4 regions of the Neomicrococcus lactis genome follow, and region 1 is predicted to be linked to each of the others. Evidence: riboswitches for the same ligand, from Rfam matches in the RefSeq annotation. Region 1 holds a riboswitch; each other region holds the start of a gene.
What was found. Region 1 has a riboswitch for S-adenosylmethionine ahead of BKA12_RS06215 (bifunctional o-acetylhomoserine/o-acetylserine sulfhydrylase). Riboswitches for the same ligand answer to the same signal wherever they lie in the genome.

Region 1 (7,346 bases):
ACGTCAAAGTTTGGGGGAGCGTCCAACCGGCAGGTTTCGTCAGCTTTGGGGCCGTATCAGCAACCTGGATCTGTGGATAACTCAGGCTTGCCACAATTAGTCAGCAAAGATCGAGGTGTGAGCCAAAGACTTCAATTGCCAGCGCAGCTACAAGCTGGCCCGTTTTTCAGCACAGACTTGCCTGAAATTGGAATGTCCAGACGGCAACTGCGATCCAAATCCATCAAGCGCGCAAAGATGAATGGACTGTATTTTGCGGCGGAAACAAAGTTCGATGAGATGGATGTTCTGCGAGCGGTCTGTAGGAAGTACCCGCGGGCCTGGGTGAGTTATTACTCTGCAGCGCGAGTTCATGGGCTCTGGATCCCGAGGGAGTTGCCGCAAGACCAAATACACGTGTCTGTCGAGTATCCGCATTCACGTATCCGCCGTGCCGGTCTTGTGTCTCATGAGTCCCGAGTCAGTCGCAATCTCATTGACCTTGGGCCTCTGCGGATAACCAGCCCGGCCAGAACTGTGATGGACTTAGCTTGTTTCCTATCAACTGATGACCTGACAGCGCTCATTGACCAACTCATCCGCCTGCCGCGACTCGCTTTTGAAGGTATTGAGCGTCCACTCATGACGCTGGCTGAGTGGAACTCGGAACTTGACACTTTTCACGGAACTGGAAAGAAGAAGCTGGTTGTCGCTACGAAGCAGGCGCGCATCGGTTCGGACTCACGTGCCGAGTCATTGCTTCGATTGGAGATTATTCGCTCAGGGCTGCCGGAACCTGAGCTCCAGCTGACCTTTGGTCACATTGGGATACCTGGTTTCAGCGCGGACATGGGCTACAAGAAGCTCCGAATTGCCGTTCACTATGACGGCCGAGATCACCGCAACGCTGCACAACACCATGGTGATAACAGTCGGGACTACTACTTGGAAAAGGCGGGATGGCGAAACCTTCGGTGCAGCGCCGTGGATTTCAACGAGGGCTTCAAAACCTTCTGCCAACGACTGCGACTGGTTATTGAAGAACGTCGGACCGAATTGATGGTAGCGGCCTAAGGTCAAATGCAGCCATTGAGCGTGGCGCCCTAAATCCACCTGCACCCAATGAGCGTGGCACCCAAAATCCACCTGCACACATTGAAGGCACATCGCTCGCCTGCTTGATTCATTCGTCTAAGACGACACCTGGTTATCTATTCGTTAGTGCTCGAGCCCTACCCAAAAAGCTTTGACGTCATTTTGGTCCACGTGGAACTAAAAATTGACGTCGATTGGTGCCAGCAAACATTCATGGAGCTGGCAGCAATCGACGTCAAAGTGAAACGAAGAAGGCGGCATTGATCAGAGCGCGCGTTTCGTGAACCGTTTGTCCGGACCTCGGGAAGCGGAACACGAAAGCGGCCGAACGCTAGAAACTAGATTGTGACTTTGCCCTTGGGGGTCTCAAATTCGACGGACAAGATGCCTGGAGCGCCGGACGGTGCAACAAAGTCCATGGAGACGTCTTCAACAACGTCATCAGCTGGTGAATCGAGCCAATCGCGAACGCGAGCGGCCGAGCCTGCAATGGTGATGCGGTCAATGCTGCCAGTCGGCTCAAGTGCCTGGGAAGGGTGCAGATCCTCCATGTTGTCGTCCCAACGCAAGAGGTAAGGAACCTGCGGATCGGCGATGACATCGTTGATGCCAATCTGGCGCCACAAGAGTTCGCGGCCATCAGGGAAACGACGGTTTCCTGGAACGGATCCACGTCCAAGACGCTCCTCGAAGGGTGCCAGATCTTCGGCGTAAACAGCCCAGCTCATCCAGCCGCCGCCCATTTCGGAGCGGGCTCGAACGGCTTGACCGAAAGGTGCCTTGAGTGAGGAAGGATGATCCAGAACCTCAACGACTTCAAGGTATTGGCGGTTTTTGAGCGGGAAAATCACGTTGCGCGTACCAAAGCGTGGGTGAACACCGCCCTTGACGAATTCGAGACCCAAAGCCTCAGAAATCCGGTTCGCTGTTTTCTCTAGTCCGTCTGGTCCACATGCGTAGGAAACGTGATCAAGCCTCATTGCTCCATCTTGGCACTTTGGCAATTCAGGTTCGAATTAGGGTGTCCTAAGTTACATTCGATGCTCTATTTATGTAGGGGAGTCCTCAATCTTGTAGCCGTGGGTGTAGGAAGGCTGGCTGTCCGCAACTAGTGCCTAGCCCGGAATGCGCAGTAGTGCATCACTTCAGGAAGGCGCACCAGGTCGTCACCTCAGGAAGAAGCCCCATCAGAGATCAGGAAGCGCAGGGTCTCAACGTCGAAACGTTGACAAGTATGAAGCCAAGAAGATGCTGGCTTGAAAAGACCGACCACACCAGAGAAAATGAACTAGGTCATGAGTGCCAGCAGATAGCCCCGGCTTGCTGGCCGGCAACCCTCCAACCGCGGTGGGGTGCCCCGGGTGAAGACCAGGTCCTGTACGAAGTGTGCAGGGCAAGCGCGGTGTTGCCTTTATTTGGCGCACCCTCAAAATATTGAGGAGATGAACATGTCCCAGCAATGGAACTTCGAAACGCTTCAGATTCACGCAGGTCAGACGCCAGATCCCAGCACGGGTGCACGGGCACTTCCTATCTACTTGACCACGTCGTTCGAATTCCCAAGCGCCTCCACAGCTGCAGCACGTTTCGCTCTGCAGGACCTCGGACCGATCTACACGCGCATCGGCAACCCCACTCAGGACGTTGTTGAGCAACGCATTGCCGCACTTGAAGGCGGTGTCGGCGCACTTCTTCTGTCTTCCGGTCAGGCCGCAACGACTTACTCGATCTTGAACTTGGCCGAAGTTGGCGACCACATTGTTGCCAGCCCATCGCTCTACGGCGGAACCCAGAACCTATTCAAGCACTCCCTCAAGAAGCTCGGCATCGAGGTCAGCTTCGTTGAGAACCCAGATGACATTGAGTCCTGGAAGGCCGCGGTCAAGCCAAACACCAAAGCATTCTTCGCAGAATCCGTGTCCAACCCACGCCAGGACGTCCTGGACATTCGCAAGGTCGCGGACGTCGCCCATGAGGCGGGCGTCCCGCTGATCGTGGACAACACTCTGGCCACCCCATACTTGATCCGCCCGATTACGCACGGCGCAGACATCGTGGTGCACAGTGCCACCAAGTACCTCGGTGGCCATGGCACGGTCATCGGCGGCGTCATTGTCGACTCCGGTAACTTCGATTTCGCCAAGGATCCAGAGAAGTTCCCTGGCTTCAACACCCCGGATGAGTCATACAATGGTCTGACGTTCGCGAAGGACCTTGGCGTCAACGGCATCCTCGGCGCGAACCTTGCCTACATCCTGAAGGCCCGCGTCCAGTTGCTTCGCGACCTCGGCTCCTCGATCAGCCCATTCAACGCCTTCCTCATCGAGCAGGGTCTGGAAACGCTGAGCCTCCGCATGGAGCGCCACGTCGCCAACGCCCAGAGGGTTGCAGAATTCCTCGAAGGCCACGATCAGGTCGAGAGCGTCCAGTTCGTGGGCCTCAAGTCCAGCCCTTGGTACGAACTTGGCCAGCACTACGCGCCACACGGTTCCGGCGCCATCGTTGCCTTCAATATCAAGGGTGGCAAGGACGCAGGCCAGCTCTTCGTCGACTCTCTCGAGCTTCACTCGCACGTTGCCAACCTCGGTGACGTCCGCTCGCTCGTGGTTCACCCAGCATCCACCACGCACGCCCAGCTCACTGAAGCTGAGCAATTGAAAGCCGGCGTCACGCCAGGTCTGGTGCGTCTCGCGGTGGGCATCGAGAACATCACGGACATCATCAACGACCTCAAGCAGGGCTTCCAGAAGGTTCTTGCGGGACGCGATCAGGGCATCGACGCCGAGCCGGTCGCTGCAGGGGAGCGCGCGTGACCTTGACTGTCCGAGAGCTAGATTCGCAGCAGCGTCCCGTCCCTGACGGTCACGTGCAATTCGCTGACGTTGGCGAGTATACGTTCGAGACCGGCGGATACCTCCCGAGCGTCACGCTGGCCTTCGAAACTTGGGGCACGTTGAATCAAGACGCCTCAAACGCGGTGCTGCTACTACACGCCCTGACCGGAGACACGCACGTCGCGAAGGGTGAGTCCAACGAGCCTGGCTGGTGGGATCAGCTCGTTGGTCCTGGCGGAATCGTGGACACCAACAAGTACTTTGTGGTGGCCCCGAACATGATCGGCTCTTGCTACGGCTCCACCGGCCCGGCGTCGATCGCGCCGGATGGTCGCCCGTGGGGTAGCCGTTTCCCATTCACGACCATTCGCGATTCTGTGAACCTCGAACTGCGTCTCGCCGACGATCTTGGCATCAAAAAATTCCATGCCGTGGTCGGCGGTTCAATGGGCGGCGCTCGAGCACTTGAGTGGGCCGTCACGGCACCTGAGCGGGTAGCGCACTGCGTCGTCGTAGCGGCCTGCGCGCAATCCTCAGCCGAGCAAATTGCGTTCGCGCAAGCTCAGACCGCGGCGATTCGTTTGGACCCGAATTACCGTTCCGGAGATTATTACGACGCCGCCAGCTCACCTGCCGCAGGCCTCGGCATTGCCCGGAGAATTGCGCACGTGACGTACCGTTCGGAGCCTGAGCTGGAGACGCGGTTCAGCCGCGCGAACCAGGGTGAAGAGAATCCATTTGGCGGAGCGTCCATCTCGCACCAGCGCGGTCGTTATGCAGTGGAAAGCTACCTTGATCACCAAGCAGACAAGCTCGTAGACCGGTTCGACGCGAACTCTTACGTGGTGCTGACCGAGGCTCTCATGAGCCACGATGTTGGCCGTTCGCGTGGGGGAGTAGACGCTGCACTCGCAAGCGCGGCGGACGTGAAGTTCTTGGTGGCCGCGGTGAATTCGGACCGCTTGTACTGGCCGGCGCAGTCGGAAGAGATCGTCAAACGAGTAGATCAAGGTGACGGCGTCTATACGATTGACTCGCCGATCGGGCATGATGGGTTTTTGACCGATATTCACCAACTCGGGCCGGTGCTGAATGAACACGTTTTTACGGCGCGCGGGGATCAGGAACGCAGCTAGCTCAACACACACGGCTAGCGGTTCACACACACTGATTCATCGCGCGCGATGGAGTGCGCTTGGGGTCGCACTCGCCATCGCCCTCAGCGGGTGTTCCACCGACTCTAGTGCTGTACGCATTGGACCGGGCTCGGCGGGTGGATCTCAAGTGGGGTCGTCAGTGGGAGCCACGTCTGGCGCTTCGGTCTCGGCTGGTTCAACCTCAGCCGATTCAACCTCCGCCGGTTCAACCTCAGCCGATTCAACCTCCGCCGGTTCATCTGCGAGCACTTCAACCACGGATACGTCGAGTGCGGGCGCGAGAGCGTCAAGCTCAGATACCGCGACGAATGAGTCGCGCTCCATTGTGGTGACCCATGGAGGTGCGGTGCTGACGACGGTTCAGTTGAAACCAGTCACCGCGGAACCTGGCGATGAGATTGATGTCGCTAAAAACGTCGGCGGACTCATCGATGTCAGCCTGAAACAGAACCCCATGTTGGTGTTCGGTCATGCGGCTGGAACTGACGAAGGCGGTGAGTTCTCGAAAGAAGACTTCAGCCAGATCTTCAAGCTTGTCCCGGGCGACACCATCACGTACTTCGAGGGCACCAAGCAGCGCGTCTTTACGGTCACCACCAGCGAGGCGATGACCGGCGCGGATATCTTGACGGTCCCGGAAGTCACCAACAATCTCAACGAAGTGTGGTCACAAGTGGGCGCTGCGGCGCCATATCTTCGACTAGTCACGATCGAAGACAAAGCCATGACGAACTCTGCTGACTACAAGGGTCACTGGGTTGTCACCGCTTCTTCAACGGGCGGTTAACTTCTCAAAGGCCAAGACTTCACCACCGGGCGGGTTCCTGTGACTTTGGGGAACCCACCCGTCGTGGAAGCCTACAATTCGCGCAGGATACGCGCGCGAGCGTCGTCGTATTCCGTGGAAGTAATCTTTTGAGAGGTACGTAAGGCTTCGAGTTCATCGAGGCGTTCCTGCGAGGTTTTCGGTGCTGACGCGCGTAAGTTCTGGCCGAACTGCCCCACGATGTCCGTTTGCATGGTCATGGGGTCATAGCCTTGGCGGCGGGCGGTAGCGCTATTGCGGACGATCGAGACCACAATAAAAACTGCGGCGAGCACGAACAAGATGATGAAGATTCCGGTCAGAATCGGGAACCAGAAGGCCATTTGGCCGTACATTCCATCTTGGTTAAACATGTGCTTTGCTCCTTAAATCGGAGTCTGCCGCCCGGGATTTCCGGCCGGAGTCTAAGAACGCCTGGCCTTAGAGGTCCGCGATCTCGTGGCCTGGAGGCATGGCGCCGCCAAAGACCGGGCTTGCCGAGGGTCGCTTGGCCGTAAGGCCATCACCACTGGACTGGTGTCGAATACGGCGGACAACCCACGGAACCAAATGCGTGCGTGCCCACACTAAGTCCTCGCTTCGCGCGGTACGCCAACTCTTCACAACTGCAGGCTTCGGCTCAAACGGCTTGAGAGTGTGCTCCACGCCGAGCGAGTCTAAGACCATCGCGGCGATGGTGTGGTGACCCACGGGGGAAAAGTGCAAGCGATCATCCGCCCACATTTCGGGGCGCTGCAGCTCTCGGAGCGCCCACATGTCAGCCGTCACGGCGTCGTGACGCTGAGCTACCGCGCGCAAATTCTCGTTATAGATAGCAACGCGACCACGAACGGATCCCAGAACGGGAGTGTTTCCAATGTCGGGACCGGTGAAAATCACAATGGTGGCGCCAGACGTTCCCAAGATGCGGATCATGGTGTCAAAGCGTTCGGCGAGGGCATCTGGATCGGCGCCTCGGCGCAGGGAATCGTTGCCGCCTGCGCAGACAGTAATAAGGTCTGGCTTGAGTTCCAGGGCCGGAGCCACTTGCTCATCCATGATCTGTTGCAAGAGTCGGCCGCGAATTGCCAGGTTTGCGTAGGAGAAATCCTCGACGTCTTGGCTGAGCTCTTCTGCCACACGGTCCGCCCAGCCGCGGTTTCCGCCTACCGAATTCTCGTCTGGATCGCCGATGCCTTCCGTGAAGGAATCTCCGATCGCCACATATCGGCGCCAAGGGTGTTCGTTGACAGGAATTTCTACAGCTTCACTCACATCTCCATACTCCCAGTTCACCGCCGGAAATCAAGACACTCGCCGAAGTCAGGTTGGCATTCTGTGCGGGAAGTGCGTGAGAATGGGCACGAAACGTAACGCGAGATCTCCAGGCCACGGGAAGAATGGTTGAATATTCAACATGTTTGAAAACACTCAGTCCGCATCCAACGAACTAGTTGTCCAGTGGTCCAAGCCAGA
Region 2 (7,346 bases), 520 kb from region 1:
AATACGCACGTGCCTGGGCACTCAAGAACGTCGAAGAGACGGAAGAGATTCTCGCGAAGGTCGCCGGTCTCGATGCGGCCGTGGCCAAGAAGGTCATCTCCGAGCGCAGCAACCTCGATGTGGATTCCACCCCGGGCGAGAAGCAGCGCGCTGTTCTCGAGAAGGTTGGACCGATCTTCGTCCAGTCCGGCGACGTGAAGGATCAGGGCACTGTGGACACCGCCCTTGCGTCCCTCTTTGATGATTCCTTCGCCAAGAAGGCTGACACTTCCAAGGTCAACGCATGAGCGTCAATCTCGGCCCCGACAGCTCGGTAGCAACGGCTGCGAGCGCAGACAACTCGACGGCCACGGCGCTGCGGTCCGGTAGCGGACTCGTAGGCAAGCGTATTGCTCTCGGTGCCATTGTGCCGCTGGCCATCCTGGTGCTGTGGCACTTTACGACGGCGCTAGGCGTCTTTTCGCCCGTCCAGCTGCCGTCGCCATGGTCCGTCTTGGAAGCCGGAATTGATCTGGCCCGCCGCGGCGAGCTGTGGGGTCACATCGCGATTTCTACGCAGCGCGTGTTCTTGGGCTTCGCCATTGGCGGGTTCTTGGGTCTGCTGTTCGGCTCCCTGCTGGGCCTGTCCAACATCGCGGACGCCCTACTTTCGGCGACCATCGGCGCTTTCCGCGCCGTGCCATCGCTCGCATGGGTTCCGCTGCTCATCCTCTGGCTCAAGATCGGTGAGAACTCCAAGGTCACCCTGATTGCCATCGGTGCTTTCTTCCCCGTGTTCACCACGGTGTACTCGGCGTTGAAGCACGTGGACAAGAACCTCGTGGAGGCCGGCCGCGCGTTTGGCCTCAAGGGCGTCAAGTTGTTGACCACCATCCAGCTCCCGGCCGTGGTGCCGTCCGTTTTCTCCGGACTGCGCTTGGCACTGGCTCAAGCCTGGTTGTTCTTGGTCGCGGCCGAGCTCATTGCATCATCCATGGGTCTGGGCTTCTTGCTCACGGATTCCCAAAACAACGGCCGCACGGACCGGCTCTTGCTGGCCATCGTTTTGCTCGCGGTGATAGGAAAGATCACGGACGCGCTGTTGGGACTCGTGGAGCGCAAAGCCGTCCAGCGGTGGGCCTAACTATCTAAGTGCCCACCGCTGCATAGCGGAACACTCAACCGAGCTTCGAGAAGTACTCCAACACGCGCTCGTCCGCCCAGCTCCACGCGTCTTCGCCGCGCAGCACTACGTCCGCGCCGCCATCGCAATAGATGGTCTGGCCGGCACAGTGCGTGTTTTCCACGGAGGTCAGCCAGATCAGCAGGTTGGCAATCGACTCTGGCGGCTGGTGGTAATTCAGCGGCATCGGCACCACGGAATCAACCATTTTGACGCCCTGCTCGTTGCTCAACAGATCGGCGGTCATCGGCGTAGTCACGATTCCCGGCCCCACAGCGTTGAGCGGAATTCCCACACCGGCCCATTCCGGTGTGACGGATTGCGCGCGAACCCACCGGGAAATAGCTCGCTTGGATGATGAGTAAATCATGCTGCCACCGCGCGGATCCTCCGCGAGCTGTGCGGCAATTTCGAGGGCTTTGGCTTCGTCATTGCTCAGCAACGCTTCGGTGAGCGGGGTGAACTGAGGCTGCAGCGAAGACATCGAAGAGACCAGTGCCGCACGCGGAGCATCAGATTCAGCCAACACCGGACGCAGTCCCTCGAGAAATTCGGTCATGCCGAAGTAATTGATGGCGGCCGTCGCGGGAATCGGATGAGAAATTCCCGCGCAGGCAATCACGGCATCAACTTTTCCGCCGGCCGCGGCGAGCGAATCTTGAACTGCTTTCTGGCGACCTTCCGGTGTGCCGAGGTCGCCTTCAACGTCGGTTCCGCGAAGGTCTACGCCGACCACCGTCTCGCCGCGTTCGCGCAGAATCTCCGCGGTCTTCTTTCCAATGCCAGATCCTGCGCCAGTAATGATGTAGGTACGTGCCATATCCGGTACTCCCAAGCTTCAGTGAGGTCATCAATTGATGGGCACTGCCAGACTATCCGCCCAACATTGCCTGAGATAGAGGCAAAATCCCGCCACACCACGTAACCCATTTTGCTTCTGCCCCGCCTCGTGGCGTTGAGTAGAACGGTACCCATCAAGAGCGGCTGAGAGACCTGGCTCCGCGACGCCGCAGCAACCCTCGCAAGAGTTGGTGCTACCGCCAGGGCCGATGGAAGGATTAATTTTGTCTTTTTCACCTTCAATTACGACGGCGCAGCTCACCGAGGATTTCCCCTCTGAGGAAGCGCGGCTTGAGTTTTGGGCGGACGCTGCTCGCGAGCTCGAGTGGGCCGTTCCGTTCACGAAGATTCACTCGGCTACCCCGGTAGATCCCACGAACGAGCGTGGGCCGGACATTCGCTGGTACGAGGACGGCAAGCTCAACGCTGCCGTGAACTGCGCCGACCGCCACGTTGCTGCGGGTAAGGGCGACAAGGTCGCTTTGTACTTCGAGGGAGAACCCGGCGACCGCCGCGCGGTGACCTACAAGGATCTCGCGGAGGAAGTCGCTCAGGCAGCCAACGCGCTGGAAGAACTCGGCATCAAGCACGGTGACCGCGTGGTCATTTACCTGCCGGTGCTCGTGGAAACTGTCGTCATCACGCTGGCCTGCGCACGCATCGGCGCGATCCATTCGCTGGTCTTCGGCGGCTTCTCCGCCGAGGCGCTGCGCTTCCGTGTGGAAGATACGGGAGCCAAGCTCCTTGTGACCACAGACGGACAGTTCCGCCGCGGCAAGACGGTGGCCGTGAAGTCGAACGCTGACGAAGCCGTCTCGGGCGAGAACAACATTGAGCACGTCCTCGTTATTAAGCGCACGGGAGACGAGATCCCCTGGACTGAAGGCCGGGATGTTTGGTGGGACGACGTCGTCGTACGGCAGTCAACAACCCACGAGGCACCCGCTTTCGACGCCGAAAATCCCCTCTTCATCATGTACACCTCCGGCACCACCGGGCAGCCGAAGGGCCTGGTCCACACCACCGGCGGCTACCTCACTCAAGCCAGCTGGTCCCACCGCTTCCTCTTCGGAGCCAGCGAGGAGGACGTGCATTGGTGCACCGCAGACCTCGCGTGGGTTACGGCGCACACCTACGAAATTTACGGTCCGCTTTCCAACGGCGTGACCCAAGTGATCTACGAAGGCGTGCCGAATGCGCCGCACCCCGGCCGTCACTTCGAGGTCATTGAGCGCTACGGCGTCACTACCTATTACACGGCGCCCACGCTGGTGCGCTCGCTCATGGGCTGGTTCCCAGACGGCATCCCCTCCGAGTATGACCTCTCCACGATCCGCCTCTGCGGCACCGTCGGCGAGGCCGTAAATCCCGAGGCATGGACCTGGCTGCGCAAGAATGTTGGCCGCGATACCCCAGCCGGCGTGCCAATGGTGGACACGTGGTGGCAATCGGAAACCGGTTCTACCGTTTTGTCGCCGCGCCCTACGGACACGAAATTCAAGCCCGGCTGTGGTTCGCGCGCACTCCCCGGATTGGCCGTGGACATCGTGGACGACGACGCAGCTACCGTCCCAGCGAACGTGCAAGGCCACATTGTGGTCACCAAGACGGGTCCCGCGATGGCGCGCACGGTGTGGGGAAATCCGCGCCGCTACTACACGTCTTATTGGGAGAAGTACGCCGAGCAGGGCTGGTTCTTGGCTGGCGACGGCGCACGCTTTGACGACGACGGCGATATCTGGATTCTTGGCCGCTTGGATGACGTCATCAACATCTCCGGACACCGCCTCTCCACCATCGAGATCGAATCCGCGCTCGTCTCCCACCCTGCCGTGGTGGAAGCTGGCGTGTGCCCGACCTTCGATGCGAAGACCGGGCATGCCGCGACCGCGTTCGTGGTGCCACACGACAAGTCGTTGATTGGAACGGCATCACCCGAGGTGGTGGCCTCCTTGCTGGCTCACGTGTCCCACGAGATTGGGCCCATCGCGAAGCCGCGCGACATCGTGTTTGTGCCGGACGTGCCGAAGACCCGTTCCGGCAAAATCATGCGCCGCCTGTTGACCCAGCTGTTTGAAGGGTCTCCACTCGGCGACACCACCTCGCTGCAGAACGAGCCGTGCATCCCGGAGATCAACGAGATCTGCCGCGAGCGCGTGGGGGCCTAACGCTTCGCCATCGTCGCGCTTGCCTCCCGTCCTGCGGCCGTCCGGTCTCGGGCGTCCGGTCATGGTCCCAGTCCCGCATCGTCGCCATCCTTGCGGATTCGTTGGTCCACAAGCGACGAATCCGCAAGTCCACGAACGTATGCTCACGCGTCACCCTCACACACACCCATGTGATTTGCTCTTGAATCGCTCGCGAGCTCACAGTTTGCCCTTGAAAGGGTCCTGCTCACTTCAGGTGGCGCGAGCATCAAAGCATGAGATTCAGTGAATTCCGGTACATCACCGCACGAAAAGACCGATCCATCGACGGGGAATACTCCCGCCTATCTCGAAACTTTCGGGCCGGCGACATCGTCCGGCTCAATCCTTCCATCTATATGCCGACCGAGCAGTGGTTGTCCCTGAAGGCCCAAGACCGGCTTCAAGCATGCGTTGGCGCTGTGGCGCTGGCGGCTCGTCCTCACACCTTTGTTGGCGCCACAACGCTCGGCCTCTATGAAATCCCCTTGGTTAAACCCGGCGTCCTCGAGTCTCCGCAAATATTTGTCGGAGTGAAGACTCTCGGTAGCGTCCGAGTTCGAACGCCAATTGGGTGTTACGGCAACCTTCCTGACGCGAGAGTGCGCTATGCAGCGCAGAACTCTGGCCGCCAAGAGGTTGCCGTGCTGCCACAGCCTCCAAGAATTCGTGGCCAGCTCTTGTCAGGTTCAAGGAGCACTGAGCTTTCCTTAGAGGATTGGTCATACAGGGTTGCCACTGAAACTCTTAGTCAAGCCCTCATTCGTTGCATCCATAGTTTCCCTTTCGAATCACGTGTAGTCATCATTGAGCATCTCCTTCGTTCCGGAACGACTTTGCGGAGCGAAATATACGAAGCCTGCGGACGCCAAATAAGCGCACGAGCTGACGGGACTGTGCGCTGGACTAAAGAATTCTTAATCATGCTTGCCCAGGGTCAACCGATCCCCTGCAGGCGGAGAGCTTTCGAAGAGGCAATCGCCTTTGCGACTCTCGCCAACGAGTCCGTCGGCGAATCGCTGAGCCATGCTCTCATCCACAAGCTGGGTTTTGAAGCACCCCAACTTCAAGTACCGATGCAACTTCCTAGCGGTCGCTTTGTCAGGCCTGACTATTTTTGGCCGAACGTGCGAGTTGTCGGCGAATTCGATGGAGCTCACAAATACACCAAGTCCATGCAGGTGTCAGGCAAGGAGCCGAGCCGAGTGGTCTACGAAGAAAAGCTGCGCGAAGATGGAATCCGTTCATTGGGCCATAGAGTCTGCCGTTGGACGTGGGCAGACCTCATGAACCCAGAGCGACTGGCCCGAATTCTTTCCAATGCAGGCGTACCCCGGAGCTCAGGCGTCCGCCGATTCGGCGACTAACCGTCAGACACCTCGCTGATTCAGGAGATTCGGTTGTAGTTGCCACTCGAGTCACCAAACGCAATCGTTGCCAAACTTGCATATTCGTTGCCTGTTGACCGACGATTCTGCAAGTCTGGCAACGCATGCGAATCGAGAAGTCTTTATACCTCAACGTCGAATCATCATGATCACTTCACTTCAGGACTAAGCTCTTCACATGGATCAGGCACACGTGGATCAATACGAGGCGGCTCAAGACCAAGCAGTTCAGAACGAGGACGTTCAGGAAGCGTCGGGGCTAGCATTCGTGCGTCACGGCCAGACTGACTGGAACGCCGAAGGCCTCCTGCAAGGCGGCACGGATGTTCCGCTCAATGACCACGGGCGACTTCAAGCGCATGACACCGCGCAGCTCCTGAAGAAGGCCGGCCCTTGGGATGTCATCGTCTCCTCACCCATGAAGCGCGCTCTCGAGACGGCAAAGATTCTGGCCGAAGAACTCGGCTGCGATCACCACATCAAGACCTATGCCGAGCTCAAAGAACGCTCCTACGGCGATCTTGAAGGACAGTGCCGCGTCACGCAGAGCCCTGAAGTTCAAGATGCCATGCACCCGCCGGCACACATCGCTTTCGAAGACCTCGATGACTACGAGAAAAAGGCTTACGAAAAAGGCCTCCTGCCAAACGTGGAACCTTCCCAGAGCGTGGGCGAGCGCGGCGCCGCAGCCGTCCGTCAGATCTGCGAAGACTTCCCGGGTCAGCGCGTAGTAATCGTCAGCCATGGAACACTCATTCGCTTGACCATGGACGCGCTCACGGGCGAACGCCACCCGAGCGTTGAAAACGCGGAGATCGTTTACATTCCGGGTCCGGTAAGCGTCGACGCCTAAAACTCAAGAGACAAAGGGCCGCCCTCAAAAGGGCAACGCGCAAACCTCAAGGCCAGCGCAACAAATCGACTCCCCGATTCGGCCCAGACCACTCGCACCGCTTAAGATCAGGAAAGCAACCATCCCGAGCGGCTGAGAGACCTGGATCGCTGACGCCGCAGCAACCCTCCGTCCACATGAACGTCTAGACGACTTCATGCTGGCCAAGGAACGGTGCTACCGCCAGGACCGATGGAAGGAGTTCCCTCTTTGTCTCAAAATTCTGAGCACACCTTCGGTTTCCGCACGCGTGCCCTGCACGCGGGTGGCACTCCGGACGCCGAGCACGGTTCGCGTGCCGTCCCCATTCACCAGACCACGTCCTTTGTTTTCAAGGATTCGGCTGACGCCGCCAACCTCTTTGCCTTGCAGAAGTACGGCAACATTTACTCGCGCATCGGCAACCCCACGGTCGCAGCATTCGAAGAGCGCATCGCTTCCCTTGAGGGTGGCATCGGCGCTGTCGCAACAAGTTCCGGCATGGCCGCAGAGTTCATTACGTTCGCTGCACTCTGCGGCGCCGGTGATCACATCGTCGCTTCGTCCAAGCTCTACGGCGGCACCATCACTCAGTTGGACGTGACCCTGCGCCGTTTCGGCGTGGACACCACGTTCATCGAGTCCGGCGATCCGGCGGACTTCAAGGCCGCCATCACGGAGAACACGAAGGCCCTCTACACGGAGATCGTCGCGAACCCTTCCGGTGACATCGCGGATCTCAAGGGCCTCGCAGCGGTTGCCAATGAAGCGGGCATCCCGCTCATCGTGGACTCCACGCTGACCCCTCCCTACCTCATTCGCCCGTTCGAACACGGCGCGGACATCATCATCCATTCGGCCACCAAGTTCCTGGGCGGTCACGGCACCACGCTTGGCGG
Region 3 (7,346 bases), 840 kb from region 1:
AAGTGTGACCGTTGGCGGGATTAGTCACGAGCCATGTTGCTAAAGCGCGAGTAGTGGCCCTGGAAAGCCACCACAATGTTGCCAGTAGGACCGTTGCGGTGCTTGGCCACGATGATGTCAGCTTCGCCCGGACGCTCGGAGGTGTCCTTGTTGACCACGTCATCGCGGTGTAGCAAGAGCACCACGTCGGCGTCCTGCTCGATGGAACCGGATTCACGAAGGTCGGAAATGACCGGGCGCTTGTCCGGACGGTTTTCGGAGCCACGGTTCAGCTGCGACAGGGCGATCACGGGAACGTCGAGCTCTTTCGCGAGCAGCTTGAGCGCACGCGAAAACTCGGAAACTTCCTGCTGACGGGATTCCACGCGCTTACCGGAGCTCATGAGCTGCAGGTAGTCGATGATCACGAGCCGAAGGTCATTCTTTTGCTTCAAGCGACGGCACTTCGCACGGATTTCCATGAGGGACATGTTCGGCGAATCGTCGATGAAGAGCGGCGCGTTGTTGAGGCGGCCCATGGTGTTGGCGATCTTCTGCCAGTCGTCGTTCTGAACGTTGCCTTTTCGCAGGTCCTGAAGCTGTAGCTGGCCTTCGGCAGACAACAAACGCATGGCGATTTCGTTGCGGCCCATTTCCAGCGAGAAGAAAACCGTGGTCATGTCATGGTGGATGGACGCCGAGCGCGCAAAGTCCAGCGCGAAAGTGGACTTACCCATAGCCGGACGGGCAGCGATCACGATCATCTGGCCGCCGTGGAGGCCCTGAGTCAGGTTGTCGAGTTCGTAAAAACCGGTCGGGACGCCGGTCAGGCCGTCGCCCTTGTGTCCATTGGCCTCGATCTCGTCAACGGTGGCTTCCATGATGTCGCGCAGAGCCACATAGTCTTCCGCGGTTTCACGTTCAGAGACCGCGTAAATCTCCGCCTGAGCGGCGTTGACGACCTCCTCAACCTCGCCGCCCTGTGCATAACCCATGTTCACGATGCGAGTGCCGGCCTCCACCAGACGGCGAAGCACTGCGCGCTCGTGGACAATCTCGGCGTAGTAGCCGGCGTTGGCAGCCGTAGGAACGGACTGGATAAGCGTGTGAAGGTAGCCAGGTCCGCCGACACGGCCGATCTCGCCGCGCTTCGTGAGCTCATCGGCGACCGTCACGGCGTCAGCTGGTTCACCCTTGCCATAGAGGTCAAGGATGGCCTCAAAAATGGCTTCGTGGTTGGGGCGGTAGAAGTCAGGCCCGCGAAGTACTTCGATGCAGTCGGCGATCGCGTCCTTCGAGAGCATCATGCCGCCCAACACGCTCTGCTCAGCGACCATGTCTTGCGGCGGTGTGCGCGCAAACTGCTGATCGCCAGAACGTGATCCTTGGTCCAGATGCTGAACGGCCACGAACCCTCCTCAGGTCATTACTATGAATCCGCGCGAATTCGCGGCGGCAAAAAAGCCTCGCTCTCTGCCTTTCGCTCCCATTCTTTCTACTGCCACCGACACTTAGGAAAGGGGGTTCGAAGGGGTGTGAAAAATGCTCACGAAGCAATAGAGCTCAAGCAACCATAGTCCCCTATTTCGCGGTACTCAAACGAGTTATCCACAGGCCATGTGTATAACTGACGTCTTCATCCACGACCTGTGTGTATAACTTGGGGATATCCACTCGATCCTCAACTTGTTTCTCCACACTAACAGGCGCTGACTAGGCATAATGCATTTTTGCGCTTGTGGATCCAAAAAGCTTTTCCACAAACCCTCAGGTAGTGCTTGCAGGTTAGCTGGGTCATATCACACCCGGATACTTGAATATTTGGTGATATGCACACAAGTTATCCACAGACCAAGGGTAGTTGTGCACAGACACGCGCGGTCGGTGACTTTTAACTTGACGGAATAGCGAAGTACATGTTCTAGGCACCGCATCTGAACAATGTTCACATCGCGTGGCGCTGACCAGTGTGCATATAGCCCGAGACATTCGAAGCCGCGCGCTTTAGATTGGTTCCATGGCCGAGAACAAGACTCAACCCACCAACGTCGACCCTCGAGAGTTCATTTCAGCAGTGGAGCACCCAACGCGCCGCGCAGATGCCGAAGTGCTGCTGGAGCTCATGGAGGAGATCACCGGCAAGCCTGCGGTGATGTGGGGTCCTAGCATTGTGGGGTTCGACGAATACTTTTACCACTACGAAAGTGGGCACAAAGGAACGGCACCCATCGTCGGCTTCTCGCCCCGTAAAGCCAGTTTGTCTCTCTACGGACTCGGCAACGCACCAGAAGCCTCCGAGCTGCTCTCGAAACTAGGCAAGCACAAGGCCAGCGTGGGGTGTGTGTACGTCAACAAGCTCGCTGACGTAGATGTAGACGTCCTGAAAGAACTAATCGCTCTAGGGCACCGTTACGGCGTGAACGTCTTGGATCAGTCCAACGAGAAGTAGGCCCGCTTAGACGAGCGCGTTGTCCTTGAGGGTACGGAACGCAGAGCCGTGGAAGACCAGCGGTTCGTTAGCGTCTCCGTGCGTCTCGTGACCGTGAACGCGCAACAGGACTACCTGGTGGTCGCCGGCGGGGAATTCGGACTCTACGGAGCAATCCAGCCACAAAGCTGCGTCCTCTAGGAACAATGCTCCCTCGTCTGTGGAGGCGAGGTTGAGTCCGGCAAAGCGGTCGCCATCGCGCGAAGCGATCTGGCGGCAGACGCCTTCATGCTTTTCGCCCAGGATAGAGACGCCGATGCGCTGTGCGCCGCGAACAATCGGCCACGTGCGGGAAGAGTTCTGCACGGCGAACATCACGAGTGGTGGCTCAAGCGAGACGCCCACCGTGAAGGAAGAAGCGACAATTCCCTGAGGCTGTCCGTTCACGATGGCGCACAAAGCGGCCACACCGGAGGGGAAGCGAGAGAAGGCCTGTCGCAGGGACTGGGCACCCACATCATGCGAGATGGTGCCGTTCCCCGTGGTCTGTGAGGAGTGCTCGACGCTGGCGGTCATGTTGATCCTTACGTGACTCGTCCGCAGTCCGACTTTCGGATGCAGTACTTGCGAAGCGGGGTCTTCTCCCGAACGCCGAATCATCACCTGGAGCACCCCACTACTACCAGAGGGTTGCCGGTCAACCAGCCAGGGCTTGTCATTGACTCTCTTGATTCTGAAGTCCACGTTAGAGCGGATTCGATCACCGCGTCAAAAGTCCACGAAATATTTCGAAAGACTCGCAGTCCATCACTTGACATCAAACAGTCAATGCAAAAATAAGGATTCCGCCGAATATTCCGCCGATCGATGGCGTGAAAAGGACCGGAGGTAGGCGGTACAAGGGTGAAATTGAGCAGTTAAAGCAAAAGAGCCGCACCCCGAAGGGAACGGCTCTTTCGACCAATCAGCTTGTCAGCTCGAGGTTACTTGCCCTTTGCGGCAACAACCTGAACTTCAAATGCAGCCAAAACGTCTTCGTGCAAGCGAGCGGTCACGTTGTGGTGACCAACAGACTTGATGGCGTCCTGGATCTCGATCGAGCGGCGGTCGAGGGAGCCGAGGCCGGCTTCTTCGATTGCAGCTGCGATGTCAGCAGGCTTGACGGTGCCGAACAAACGTCCGGTGTCGCCAGCCTTGACTGCGAGACGGATGGTGGTGGACTTGAGCTTTGCAGCCAAAGCCTGTGCATCCTCGAGGTTTGCAATGGCCTTTGCAGCGCGAGCAGCGTTGAGAGCCTCAACGTGCTTTTCAGCGCCCTTGGTCCAAAGCGTTGCGAATCCGCGTGGGAGGAGGTAGTTACGGGCGTAGCCGTTCTTTACTTCCACCACATCGCCTGGGGTGCCCAGACCGGTAACTTCGTGAGTCAAAATGAGCTTTGCCATGTTTGTTTTCCTTCCTTAGCCGCGGCCAGCGCCGGAGTAAGGCAACAAGGCGACTTCACGAGCGTTCTTGATTGCCTGAGCAATCTTGCGCTGTTCCTGAACGGAAACGCCGGTCACACGACGAGCACGGATCTTTCCGCGATCGGAGATGAACTTACGCAGCAAAGCTACGTCCTTGTAGTCGATGACCGTCACGTCGGCGGCCTTCAGTGGATTCGACTTTGGTTTGGGCTTACGGAGTTCAGCCTTAGCCATCGTGGAGCTCCTTTTCTGTTGGAGCCCGCAGATCAATCTGCGGGATGGTGAATGTTTTTGTTGAGTAGAAGATCAAGCGGGCGTTTAGAACGGTGGTTCGTCGCTACCCATGTCATTGCCCCAACCATCCGAAGAGGATGATGCGGAGCTTTCCCATGGGTTGTCGTTCTGGCGCTGCGGTGCGGAGTTTCCTCCCCAGCTTCCGCCGGAGTTGCCTCCGCCGAATCCGCCAGCGTTTCCACCACCGGCATTGCCGCCACCAAAGTTGCCGCCGCCACCGCCGGAGCGCTGCGCACGGGTTACCTTTGCCGAAGCGAAACGAAGCGATGGGCCGATTTCCTCGACCTCAAGCTCCATCACGGTGCGACGTTCGCCCTCTTTAGTTTCGTACGAACGGGACTTCAGGCGACCCTGAGCGATGACACGCATGCCCTTCGTGAGCGTCTCAGCTACGTTTTCAGCAGCTTCGCGCCACACAGACGCGCGGAGGAACAGCGCTTCGCCGTCCTTCCACTCGTTGGACTGGCGATCAAAGGTCCGAGGCGTCGATGCGATCGTAAAGTTCGCAACGGCGGATCCGGACGGGGTGAATCGAAGTTCGGGATCGGAAGTCAAATTTCCGATCACAGTGATAACTGTCTCGCCTGCCATGGTTCCCCTTCAGTAGTGTTCGTACGCGGTATCCGCGAGATTACTCTGCGGAAACCTTCTGATCTTCCGGACGAATGATCTTGGTACGCATGATCTGTTCAGACAAAGAAAGCTGACGGTCGAGTTCGGCCGACGTCGTAGGCTCTGCCGTGAAGTTAACGACTACGTAGATCGCTTCAGACTTCTTCTGGATTTCGTATGCCAAGCGGCGACGTCCCCAGATATCAACATTGTCAACGGTTCCGCCTTCGTTGGTAACAACTTCGAGGAACTTGTTGATGGTTGGTTCAACGGTGCGCTCGTCGACCTCTGGGTCGATCAGCACCATCAATTCATAAGCACGCATGTGAACCCACCTCCTTTGGACTTAACGGTCACGGTCTTTCCGCAACAGGAGGTTCTTCGCGTTGGTGCTTGCAACCCCAAAAGGACATGCGGGTGCAAACAACCTCAGCTATCTTACCGGAATTTCTTCACTAACCATAACGACGGCGATGCTCAGCACCGCGCGCAGCCTGAGGTTATTGAGGACAAGACCGGGGCGACCCACTGCCTACTTTGAATTGTGGGTGAAGAACTCTTGAGCGATGCGTGCAAGGCCGTACAGATCCTCGACGTGCGCCATTTCTCGCGCGGAGTGCATCGAGAGCAGCGGAACACCCACGTCAAGGGTGCGAATACCCAGTCGGGTGGCCGTGATGGGGCCAATCGTGGAGCCACACGGCATGGCGTTGTTGGACACGAACTCTTGGTACGGAGCATCGGCTTGAGCACACCACTGCGTCCAGGCTGCTGCACCCACGGCGTCCGTTGCGTAGCGCTGGTTGGCGTTGATCTTGAGCAACGGACCCTTGCCGGCTAGCGGCTGGTTCGCGGGATCATGGCGCTCGGGGTAGTTCGGGTGGATCGCGTGGCCCGCATCAGAAGACAAGCAGATCGAATCAGCGATGGCGCGGTAGCTATCTTCCGTGGAACCACCCAACGAGAAGCCAATGCGGCGCACCACTTCCTCGAGGAACGGGCCAGCAGCGCCCGAACGGGATGCGGAGCCAATTTCCTCGTGATCAAAAGCTGCGAGCATCGGAATCTGAGAGAGCGACTCGTCGGCAACACTCTGAAGCGCCACGAGGGAAGCGTGCACGGAGCTCAGGTTGTCCAAGCGTGCGGAAGCTAAGAATTCGGACGTGGCACCAAAGAGAGCTGGTGCCTGCGCGTCGCAAGCTACGACGTCGTACCCGCCAATAGTGAGCGGATCAATCCCGGCAGCCTCCGCCAAGACCGCCAGCAAGTCCTGCTCATCCGCGCGGCCGGTGCCCCAGATCGGGTTCATGTGGCGCTGCGGATCCAGCTTGAGGCCCTCGTTGACGCCGCGATCCAAGTGGATGGCCAGCTGCGGGAAGCGCAAAAGCGGGGCCGTGCGCGTGAGGACTTCGGTGCCGTCATGCGTGACGATGCGGCCAGCGAGGACCAGCTCGCGGTCCAGCCACGAGTTCAAGAGCGGTCCGCCGTACACCTCCACGCCAGCCTGCAACCAACCGAAGGAGCTCGTGGTGGGCTTGGGCTTGAGCTTGAAGGACGGCGAATCCGTATGGGATCCCAAGATGCGGAAGCCCGTTGCCGCCGTGACACCTTGCGGAATTACGAACGCGATCACGGCGCCGTCGCGCTGCACGTAGTACTTTCCGGCGTTCAGACTCCAGGCTTCGGTCTCGATGAGCGGGCTGAAGCCAGACTCCGTCAGTCGACGCACCGCTTCCGCTACCGCGTGGAAGCTCGAAGGTGATGCGGTGACGAATTCGCCCAAGTCAAGAGCGTGCTGTTGAGCTGGAGTGGGCGAGTTCAAGGGGGACGGACTACTCTGCATGCTTCGAGCCTAACAACTCATTCTTCGCGAGCGCCCGGAATCACTAGCCCGTGTTCGTAGGCGTAGACCACGGCCTGAACGCGGTCGCGCAGATCCAGCTTGGTCAAGATGCGCCGCACGTGAGTCTTCACGGTGGCCTCAGACAAGAAGAACCGCTGCGCTATCTCCGCGTTGGAAAGGCCCTCACTAATGGCTCCCAGGACCTCCATTTCGCGGGGCGTCAGATCTCCGCCGGGTCCGGTGTGCGTGGTGAGAGGTGCGGGGTGCTTCGACGACAAACTCGCGAGAGGAACTGGTTGCTTCTGCGGGGCGCGGACGTAAGTTTCTAGCAAGCGTTGCGTGACGCGGGGTGCGACGACGGCGTCACCACTTGCCACCACGCGCACCGCAGAGACGAGCTCTTCGGGCTCAACATCCTTGAGCAAGAACGCGGAAGCGCCGGCCCGCAGCCCCTCAAACGCGTACTCGTCCACATCAAACGTGGTGAGGATGATGACCTTGACGTCCGGATGTTCGGCGGCGATCCGGCGAGTGGCCTCAATGCCATCCATTTCCGGCATGCGCACGTCCATCAACACGATGTCCGGCTTGAGCTGCGCTGTCATCGCGAGACTCTCAAGGCCCGTGGAAGCCTCACCCACCACGGTGAAGTCATCCTCACCCTCGAGAATCAAGCGGAATCCCATGCGCAGAAGTCGCTGATCATCCACCAGCAAAATGTTGAGCG
Region 4 (7,346 bases), 510 kb from region 1:
TCTCGGCATCGGTGTGGGAATCGCGTCGATCGCCGTCTTCGCGCGATTGGTGAGGACCGAAGTTCTTAGAGTGCGTTCGCATGACTTCGTCAATGCAGCGCTCATGAGCGGCGGATCCTACTTCTCTGTGTTGCGCACGCACATCCTGCCTCACGTTATTGGACCGGTGTTGGCGCTTCTGCCAGTCGATCTGGGTGCTGCGATCTTGGCAATCTCAGGTTTGGGGTTCCTTGGTTTCGGATCACCGCCTCCAACGCCTGAGTGGGGACTCTTGATAGCAGAGGGCCGGCAGTACATCGCCGTGGCCTGGTGGCTCACGACTCTTCCTGGATTGGTCATCGTGGCGACGGTAATCCTTCTGGCTGCCCTTGGTCGCAGCATCAACAAGACTTTCCGTTTCTAAGAACCCGAGGAATATTGAAGATGTCTACTCAAGATATAAATATTGCGGGCGCTCTGAAGATTCGCGAACTTTCCGTCCAGTACGCGCAGGGGTACAAGGCGCTTAAGGACGTCACGCTAGAGATTCCAGACGGGCAGATCGTTGCCATTGTCGGTGAGTCTGGATCGGGCAAGTCGACTCTCGCTAAGTCCTTGATTGGACTGCTGCCGCGGGACGCAACGGTTGAGGGGCGAATCGAGATCAGGTCCGAGAACGTACTCGAGTACACGCCGAGCCAGTGGCGGACGCTGCGCGGTGTTGGCGTTGGCCTGGTTCCGCAAGACCCAGGAGCATCACTGGATCCAGTAAGAACTATCGGTTCTCAAATCATTGAGGTGTTTAAGCTTCACCCAGCTCGCGCCGGTGCACGGTCGTCGTGGAAGCAAAATGCCATTGATCTACTGGAAAGTGTGGGCATTGACCGGGCTGAGTATCGGCTCTCCCAATATCCGCATGAGCTCTCTGGTGGACTCAAGCAGCGAGTTCTCATCGCAATTGCCTTTCCCCTAAATCCCAAGTTGCTCATTGCGGACGAGCCCACCAGCGCACTCGACGTTACCGTTCAACGCAAGGTGCTGGAAGTGTTCGTGAAGCTGGCGCGTGAACGTGGCACCACGGTCCTCTTCGTTACCCATGACATTGCTGTGGCAACCGATATAGCCGACAGAGTTCTTGTCATGAATAGCGGCTCCATCTTGGAAGATCGTGCGGTTCGCGAACTAGTAACCCAAAGCGTAAATCCGTACACGAAGGCACTTATTGCACACTCCACGATTGAACCAGATCAGAAGGATTCCAGCGGTTTGTCTGAGACGGCACTGGAAGTAAAGAACCTCGTGAAGACCTTTGGTGACGGGAAGAGTGCTCACGTAGCCGTCAACAACGTCTCCTTCTCCGTCCCGAAAGGCACCACTTTCTCGCTGGTGGGGGAGTCGGGATCCGGTAAGTCGACCACGGCAAAGATCATGCTGTCGTTGATCTCGCCGGATTCCGGTCAGGTGATTGTTAATGGCCTAGACGTCACGAACGCCAAGGGCAATCAGCGTCGCGGCCTGTGGCGTGAGGTGCAGTTTGTGTTCCAGAATCCTGACTCGGCCCTTGACCCGCGCCATTCCGTGGAACGCATCATTGCTGAGCCTCTTTTGAACTATAAGCTCGGGTCACGTTCTGAGCGAGAGCGCCGAGTTACGGAACTCCTCGTTAGCGTTAATCTTCCGGATCGGGTCAGAACCAAGCGCCCGGCCGAGCTGTCGGGTGGCCAGCGACAGCGCGTGGCTATTGCTCGAGCACTCGCAGCGGGAGCTCAGATCCTAGTTTTGGACGAGGCACTCAGTGCTCTGGACGTGCTCACACAGGAGCAGATCCTTTCGCTACTGAATCGCCTTCAAAAAGAGGCCGGACTTACCTACCTCTTCATCTCGCATGACTTGAAAGTCGTTGAACGCATCAGTGACAACGTGGGAGTGCTAAAGAATGGCGAGCTGGTTGAAGTTGGGCCGGCCTCAGATATTTTTGCAAACCCCCAGAACGATTACACCCGCACATTGCTTGACTCCGCACCAGGTCAGGTCTTGAAAGAACTTGTCGGCGTCTAGACAGTCGTGCCTGACAGCCCGTTCGACGAAAAAGCTTTTGCTAAAACCACAAGGTAGGAACCACATTGACAACAACTTCTGCAAAGCCTGAATTCGACATCGATACCCTGAGCGAGGAAGCGAAGTATCAGCGTCTTTCGAACCAGTTCGCTGATGTTTTTGCGCGAATTGCTGAAGGAGCAAAGCATCGAGAACTGGACCACGAACTGCCATTTGAGCCAGTCCAGTGGCTCAAGGATGCCGGGTTTACCAAAGTGCGAGTTCCGCAGGAGTTCGGTGGTAGTCCCGTTAGCCATGAGCATCTCTTCCGGTTGCTCATTGACCTGTCGGCGGCGGATTCAAACGTTTCCCACCTACTGCGGTCTCATTTCTCGTTCGTAGAGACCATTTCTCGTGAACCGAAAGAATTCCAAGAACGCTGGTACGCACGAGTGCTTAACGGTGAGATTTTTGGAAATGCCGCAACGGAACGCGGTGGAAATGTCCTGGGAACGACGAACACGAAGCTCGTAAAGCTGGACTCAGGTTGGGTTTTGCGTGGCGAGAAGTTCTACACGACGGGTTCCATCTTTGCCGACTGGATTGTGGTTATGGCGACAACTGACGGCGTTGAGGGACGTCAGTATGCGATCGTTCCGCGGCATGCGAAAGGTGTGCAGATTCTGGATGACTGGGACGGGTTCGGCCAGCCTCTCACCGGTACAGGAACGGCGATTTTTGATGACGTTCCTGTCGACGAAGAGAACATCATTCAGCGTCGTCCGAGTTCCACACTTGAACCTGCGTTCTTCCAGACCTGTCTTCTCGCAGTCCTCGTAGGCATTGGACGGGCTGCTCGTGATGAGGCCGCGAAGATTGTTGCGACTCGAACTCGCACGTTCAATACAGGTTCGGGCGTCGCGTTTAAGGACGAGCACCTTATTCAGCAGTTGGTCGGCAACCTTGCCTCTAACGTCTTTGCCGCACAGGCCATTGTTGAGACGGCTGCCCGAAGCTTGGACGCTGCCACTGATGAGTCACTTGGACTGAGCCCAGAGGAAGGCTACCTGCGAGCGGAACTTGCAGTGCAGCAAGCGCACGTCGCGGTTCCCAAGTTGATCCTTGATGCAACGAGCGAACTGTTCGATGTAACTGGCGCGTCGGCTGTTTCGACTTCCAAGGCGCTGGACCGATACTGGCGAAATGCCCGCACGGTTGCAACCCATAACCCAGTGGCGTTCAAAGCTCGTTCGGTGGGGGACTACTTCATCAACGGCACGATTCCGCAGGGACTTAATGCCATTGGAGAAGCGCCGGCATCTTCAACGTCCTCAGAGCTGAAGGCGGGATCAAACTAATTGGGCACTTTCGATGAGCGACCACGGTTGGCGCTTTCTGCGTTCTTGATGAACACGTCCAGCCACATCCTTGGTGGATTGTGGCGTCACCCGGATGCGCAACAGCACCGTTTCTATGATTCGCAAATCTGGATTGATTTGGCGAAGAAGCTCGAAGCGGCGAAGTTCGATTCCTTGTTCTTTGCCGACGTGGTGGGCCTTTACGGCGACCACGAGGGCGGCTGGGCATCTCACGTGCGCAAAGGTTTGCAGATTCCAACGCACGATCCACTGACGTTGCTCGCAGCGATTGCTACGCATACGAAGGACATCGGACTCGCGGCAACCAGCTCCGTGATTCAGGCGCATCCTTTCCAATTCGCCCGGCAAATGTCGACGCTGGATCACATTTCCAATGGTCGTGTGGGGTGGAACATCGTCACGAGTGTGCTGGCCAATGCCCACATCAACTTCGGAGCTTCAACGTTGCCGGCACACGATGACCGGTACGGATGGGCTGAGGAGTACGTCGCTGCGTCCTACAAGCTGTGGGAGGGGTCCTGGGACGACGACGCTCTGCTTGCGGACAAGGACAGCGGAATCTATGCCGACCCTGCCAAGGTGCACAAGATTAACCATCGCGGGGACTACTACTCCATTGATGGACCACATCTGGCGTTGCCGAGTGCCCAGCGCACACCATTCTTGTTCCAAGCCGGTTCATCCCCACGAGGCGTACAGTTTGCGGCCACTCATGCGGAAGCTACTTTCCTGTTTTCTCCTCATCCTGAGTATGTCCGAAAGAAGGACGCTCAGCTCACTGAGCAGCTAGCAGCTGCGGGTCGGAAGCGTAGTGACATCAAGGTCTTTGCCGGATTGTCCTTCGTGGTCGGTTCGACAGAGGAAGAAGCAAAGCGGCTTGAAGCTGAATACGACGAATATCTAGATCTTCACGCCATCATTGCTCACATCGGCGGTGGCCTGGGCGTGGACTTCGGCGGCTTGGACCTTGATACGCCGATCGGTGAGGTGAAGACCGAGGGAGCTCAGGGAGTTCTTGAAGCAGCTCTAGCCTCGACTCCAGGACGAAATCCGACGCTGAGGGACTTGGCGTATTACCGGGCAAAGCAACAGCAAATTGTTGGAACACCCGATCGCATTGCGGACACGTTGTTGGAGTGGCAGGACGCAGGAATTGATGGGGTAAACGTCATCAATCACATCCTTCCTGGTTCCTATGACAACTTCATCGATGGCCTCCTTCCTGAACTTCAGGACCGGGGCATTGCCCAACGCGAGTACGCTCAGGGGTCTTTGCGGCAAAAGCTTTTCGGGCGCGGAGATTACTTGCCTGCAAACCATCCAGCTGCACAGTATCGGGGTGCTTTTGACGACCTCTCGGCAGAAGCAGCTGAGCGGTCCCTGGAATTGGCTCGGGGGAGCGAGGGCTAGGCCCAAACCGGATATCAGGGGTGCGTCAGCGGTTGATGAAATCAGTCCTGACGCACCTTTGTCCTGCGCCCAGCGGCAGATGCGCTGTCATTCGATGAAATACGCATGCAGGGGAAAATGTTCGACATAAAGTTACATCTGTGTCGAAATATTTACGTCAAGCTGTCTCAGGCTTGCAAATTCAAAGAATCTTCGATTAGATTTTAGTTACCACTTACCATCAAGAGCGACTGAGAGACCTGGCTCCGTGACGTCGCAGCAACCACCTCAATCGAGGCCGGTGCTACTGCCAGGACCGATGGAATGCATGAGCAATTTCTTCTGTCCGTAAGCCGAGCTGTTGTGGGGTTCGGCTTGTGATCGGGATCTGGCTGCGCGCGTTTCATCGGGGCGATGAAAGGAAAGCCATGAGAACTTCACTTACCTCCCCACTGACTGTGTGCAGCGAGGTCTCCCGATGAGTCAGCAACAGTTTTCTTGGAGCTTGGCAGTCGGCACCGAATACCAGCAGCTTCAGCGCCGATTCGCTCCGATCTTTGCTCGCATCGCTGACGGTGCACTGGCCCGAGACCTTGAGCGGGTCCTGCCGTTTGAACAGGTCAAGTGGCTCGATGACGCTGGCTTCGGAGCACTTCGCGTTCCGGCAGAATTCGGGGGCGCTGGTGTTTCACTTGAAACGCTTGGACGCTTGCTGATCGACTTGGCGGCTGCGGATTCCAACGTGGCGCACTTGTACCGTTCGCACTTGGGCTTCGTGGAGTCGGTTCGATTCTTCGATCCGGCCCGCCGTTCGGAATGGTACGGCCGCATCCTTCAGGGCGAAACGGTAGGAAACGCGTCCACGGAAAAGGGCGGAAACGTCATCGGAACGCTCAACACCAAGCTCACTCGGGCGCTTGACGGAACCTGGCGCCTCAATGGCGAAAAGTTTTACTCCACGGGCACCGTGTTCTCCGACTACACGCGAGTATCCGTAGCTGTCGACGGTCGCGAAGGACGTTCGTTCGTCTTGGTGCCGATCAATGCGCTAGGCGTCTCTGTTTTTGATGACTGGGACGGCTTTGGCCAAAAGCTCACTGGTACTGGAACTACGGTTTTCGAGGACGTCGTGATCCCAGAAAACCTGATCTTTGAACGCACTATTGGAACGCTTCCGGCCATTACCGAAGCCGCATTCTTCCAGTACGTCTTGCTGGCTGTGCTGGCCGGCATTGCGAGAGGTGCTCGAGACGCTGCGGCGGAGCTGGTGTTAAAGCGCCAGCGCACGTTCAACACAGGCAGTGGCTTGCCGTTCCGTGAGGATCCATTGATTCAGTCTGAAATTGGACGCATTGCTGCCAAGGCGTTCGCTGCGGAATCGACGGTGCTGGCTACTGGTCGAGAGCTCGATACAGCTCTTAACGAAGCTCTGGAAACGGGCGATGTCAGTGGTGCGTACCGGGGCGAAGTGGCCGTTGAAGCTGCGCAGATCATTGTCCCGGAGCTCTCACTTGATGCCGCTCAGGCCCTGTTCTTGACTGTTGGCGCATCGGCAACGAGCACCAGTAAGGGGCTAGACCGCTTTTGGCGGAACGCTCAGACGGTGGCGACGCACAACCCGATTGCGTTCCGAACCCGAAGCCTCGGCGACTTCTACATCAACGGCACGATTCCCGAAGGCCTCAACGCCATCGGTGACGCGAAGCCGCAGACAGCCTGAAGTTTGAGGCAGCCATAGATTTGCGGCGACGTAGCGGATGGTGGGCATTAGCGTCCTCAGGGAAACCGCGGGACGCAGGCTGCGTCGTCGTAATTTAAAATAAGCAGGGCGCACACTCCGAACGTGAGTGGGCGCCCTGCGGTCTTTGGAACTAACTAGCCAGCAATCTGGATTGCGGAACCCCACTGGAAGTTCTCGTAAGCCGGGTTGACCTGGAGGGCCATGTGGAGGAGCTGGAAGCCCTCGAGCTCGCGAGCGTGGTGCAAGCCGCCTACTTCGATGGCGCGCATATCGGCATCGTTTACGAGGGATACGACGGCGCTGCGTGCTTCGGCGGAATCTGCGGCGATGAACACGTCAAGTGGCTGGCCGTTGATCTTGCCGGATGCAAGGTTGCCTGCGAAGACGGTGTTGAATGCCTTCACGAAGGTGGCGTTAGGTGCCAATCTTGCGAGTTCCTCGGCAGCGGACGTGCCGGCAGGAACCGTGAGGGAATTGAAGGTCTCGAAGTTAACGGGGTTGCTGATGTCGATCACGATCTTGCCGTCCAACGCGGAGCCGAGGCTCTTGACGACTTCCTGAGCGGCATCGAAAGGCAATGCCAGGACAACGATCTTGCCGGAAACCTTCTGGTCAAGTGCGGCGCCGGAAACGGCTCCGCCAAGCTCGGCTGCGAGTGCTTCAGCCTTTGAGGCGTCGCGAGTGAGGATCTCGAGGGAACGATCTGCAGCAACGACGCGCGAGCCGATGCCGCGAGCCATGTTTCCTGCACCGATGATGGTTACGTCAGCCATGTTGGAACTCCGATTCGTAAAGAGCGAGGCGAGCCACGCGAAGAAATT

Region 2: another riboswitch for S-adenosylmethionine. It lies ahead of acs (acetate--CoA ligase); the one in region 1 lies ahead of BKA12_RS06215 (bifunctional o-acetylhomoserine/o-acetylserine sulfhydrylase).
Region 3: another riboswitch for S-adenosylmethionine. It lies ahead of BKA12_RS09920 (flavin reductase family protein); the one in region 1 lies ahead of BKA12_RS06215 (bifunctional o-acetylhomoserine/o-acetylserine sulfhydrylase).
Region 4: another riboswitch for S-adenosylmethionine. It lies ahead of BKA12_RS08420 (acyl-CoA dehydrogenase family protein); the one in region 1 lies ahead of BKA12_RS06215 (bifunctional o-acetylhomoserine/o-acetylserine sulfhydrylase).

Annotation. Positions count from the first base shown of each region.
Region 1 is NZ_JACHBL010000001.1:1,354,537-1,361,882, reverse strand. It holds gene BKA12_RS06225 (hypothetical protein) at 73-1,053, shown strand; gene BKA12_RS06220 (VOC family protein) at 1,413-2,054, opposite strand; SAM riboswitch class IV at 2,366-2,480, shown strand; gene BKA12_RS06215 (bifunctional o-acetylhomoserine/o-acetylserine sulfhydrylase) at 2,517-3,887, shown strand; gene metX (homoserine O-acetyltransferase MetX) at 3,884-5,044, shown strand; gene BKA12_RS06205 (hypothetical protein) at 5,189-5,389, opposite strand; gene BKA12_RS06200 (hypothetical protein) at 5,412-5,852, shown strand; gene BKA12_RS06195 (hypothetical protein) at 5,924-6,244, opposite strand; gene BKA12_RS06190 (GDSL-type esterase/lipase family protein) at 6,312-7,145, opposite strand; gene BKA12_RS06185 (alpha/beta hydrolase) at 7,288-7,346, shown strand, end outside.
Region 2 is NZ_JACHBL010000001.1:1,878,558-1,885,903, forward strand. It holds gene BKA12_RS08485 (aliphatic sulfonate ABC transporter substrate-binding protein) at 1-287, shown strand, start outside; gene BKA12_RS08490 (ABC transporter permease) at 284-1,123, shown strand; gene BKA12_RS08495 (SDR family oxidoreductase) at 1,158-1,982, opposite strand; SAM riboswitch class I at 2,131-2,218, shown strand; gene acs (acetate--CoA ligase) at 2,212-4,170, shown strand; gene BKA12_RS08505 (hypothetical protein) at 5,112-5,555, shown strand; gene BKA12_RS08510 (histidine phosphatase family protein) at 5,755-6,429, shown strand; gene BKA12_RS08515 (O-acetylhomoserine aminocarboxypropyltransferase/cysteine synthase family protein) at 6,679-7,346, shown strand, end outside.
Region 3 is NZ_JACHBL010000001.1:2,191,776-2,199,121, reverse strand. It holds gene dnaB (replicative DNA helicase) at 21-1,388, opposite strand; gene BKA12_RS09925 (DUF1801 domain-containing protein) at 1,997-2,428, shown strand; gene BKA12_RS09920 (flavin reductase family protein) at 2,435-2,983, opposite strand; SAM riboswitch class IV at 3,023-3,140, opposite strand; gene rplI (50S ribosomal protein L9) at 3,391-3,849, opposite strand; gene rpsR (30S ribosomal protein S18) at 3,865-4,104, opposite strand; gene BKA12_RS09905 (single-stranded DNA-binding protein) at 4,189-4,755, opposite strand; gene rpsF (30S ribosomal protein S6) at 4,796-5,101, opposite strand; gene BKA12_RS09895 (M18 family aminopeptidase) at 5,309-6,619, opposite strand; gene BKA12_RS09890 (response regulator) at 6,637-7,346, opposite strand, start outside.
Region 4 is NZ_JACHBL010000001.1:1,860,179-1,867,524, reverse strand. It holds gene BKA12_RS08440 (ABC transporter permease) at 1-403, shown strand, start outside; gene BKA12_RS08435 (ABC transporter ATP-binding protein) at 424-2,037, shown strand; gene BKA12_RS08430 (acyl-CoA dehydrogenase family protein) at 2,103-3,374, shown strand; gene BKA12_RS08425 (NtaA/DmoA family FMN-dependent monooxygenase) at 3,375-4,805, shown strand; SAM riboswitch class I at 5,020-5,110, shown strand; gene BKA12_RS08420 (acyl-CoA dehydrogenase family protein) at 5,263-6,504, shown strand; gene BKA12_RS08415 (NADPH-dependent F420 reductase) at 6,660-7,298, opposite strand.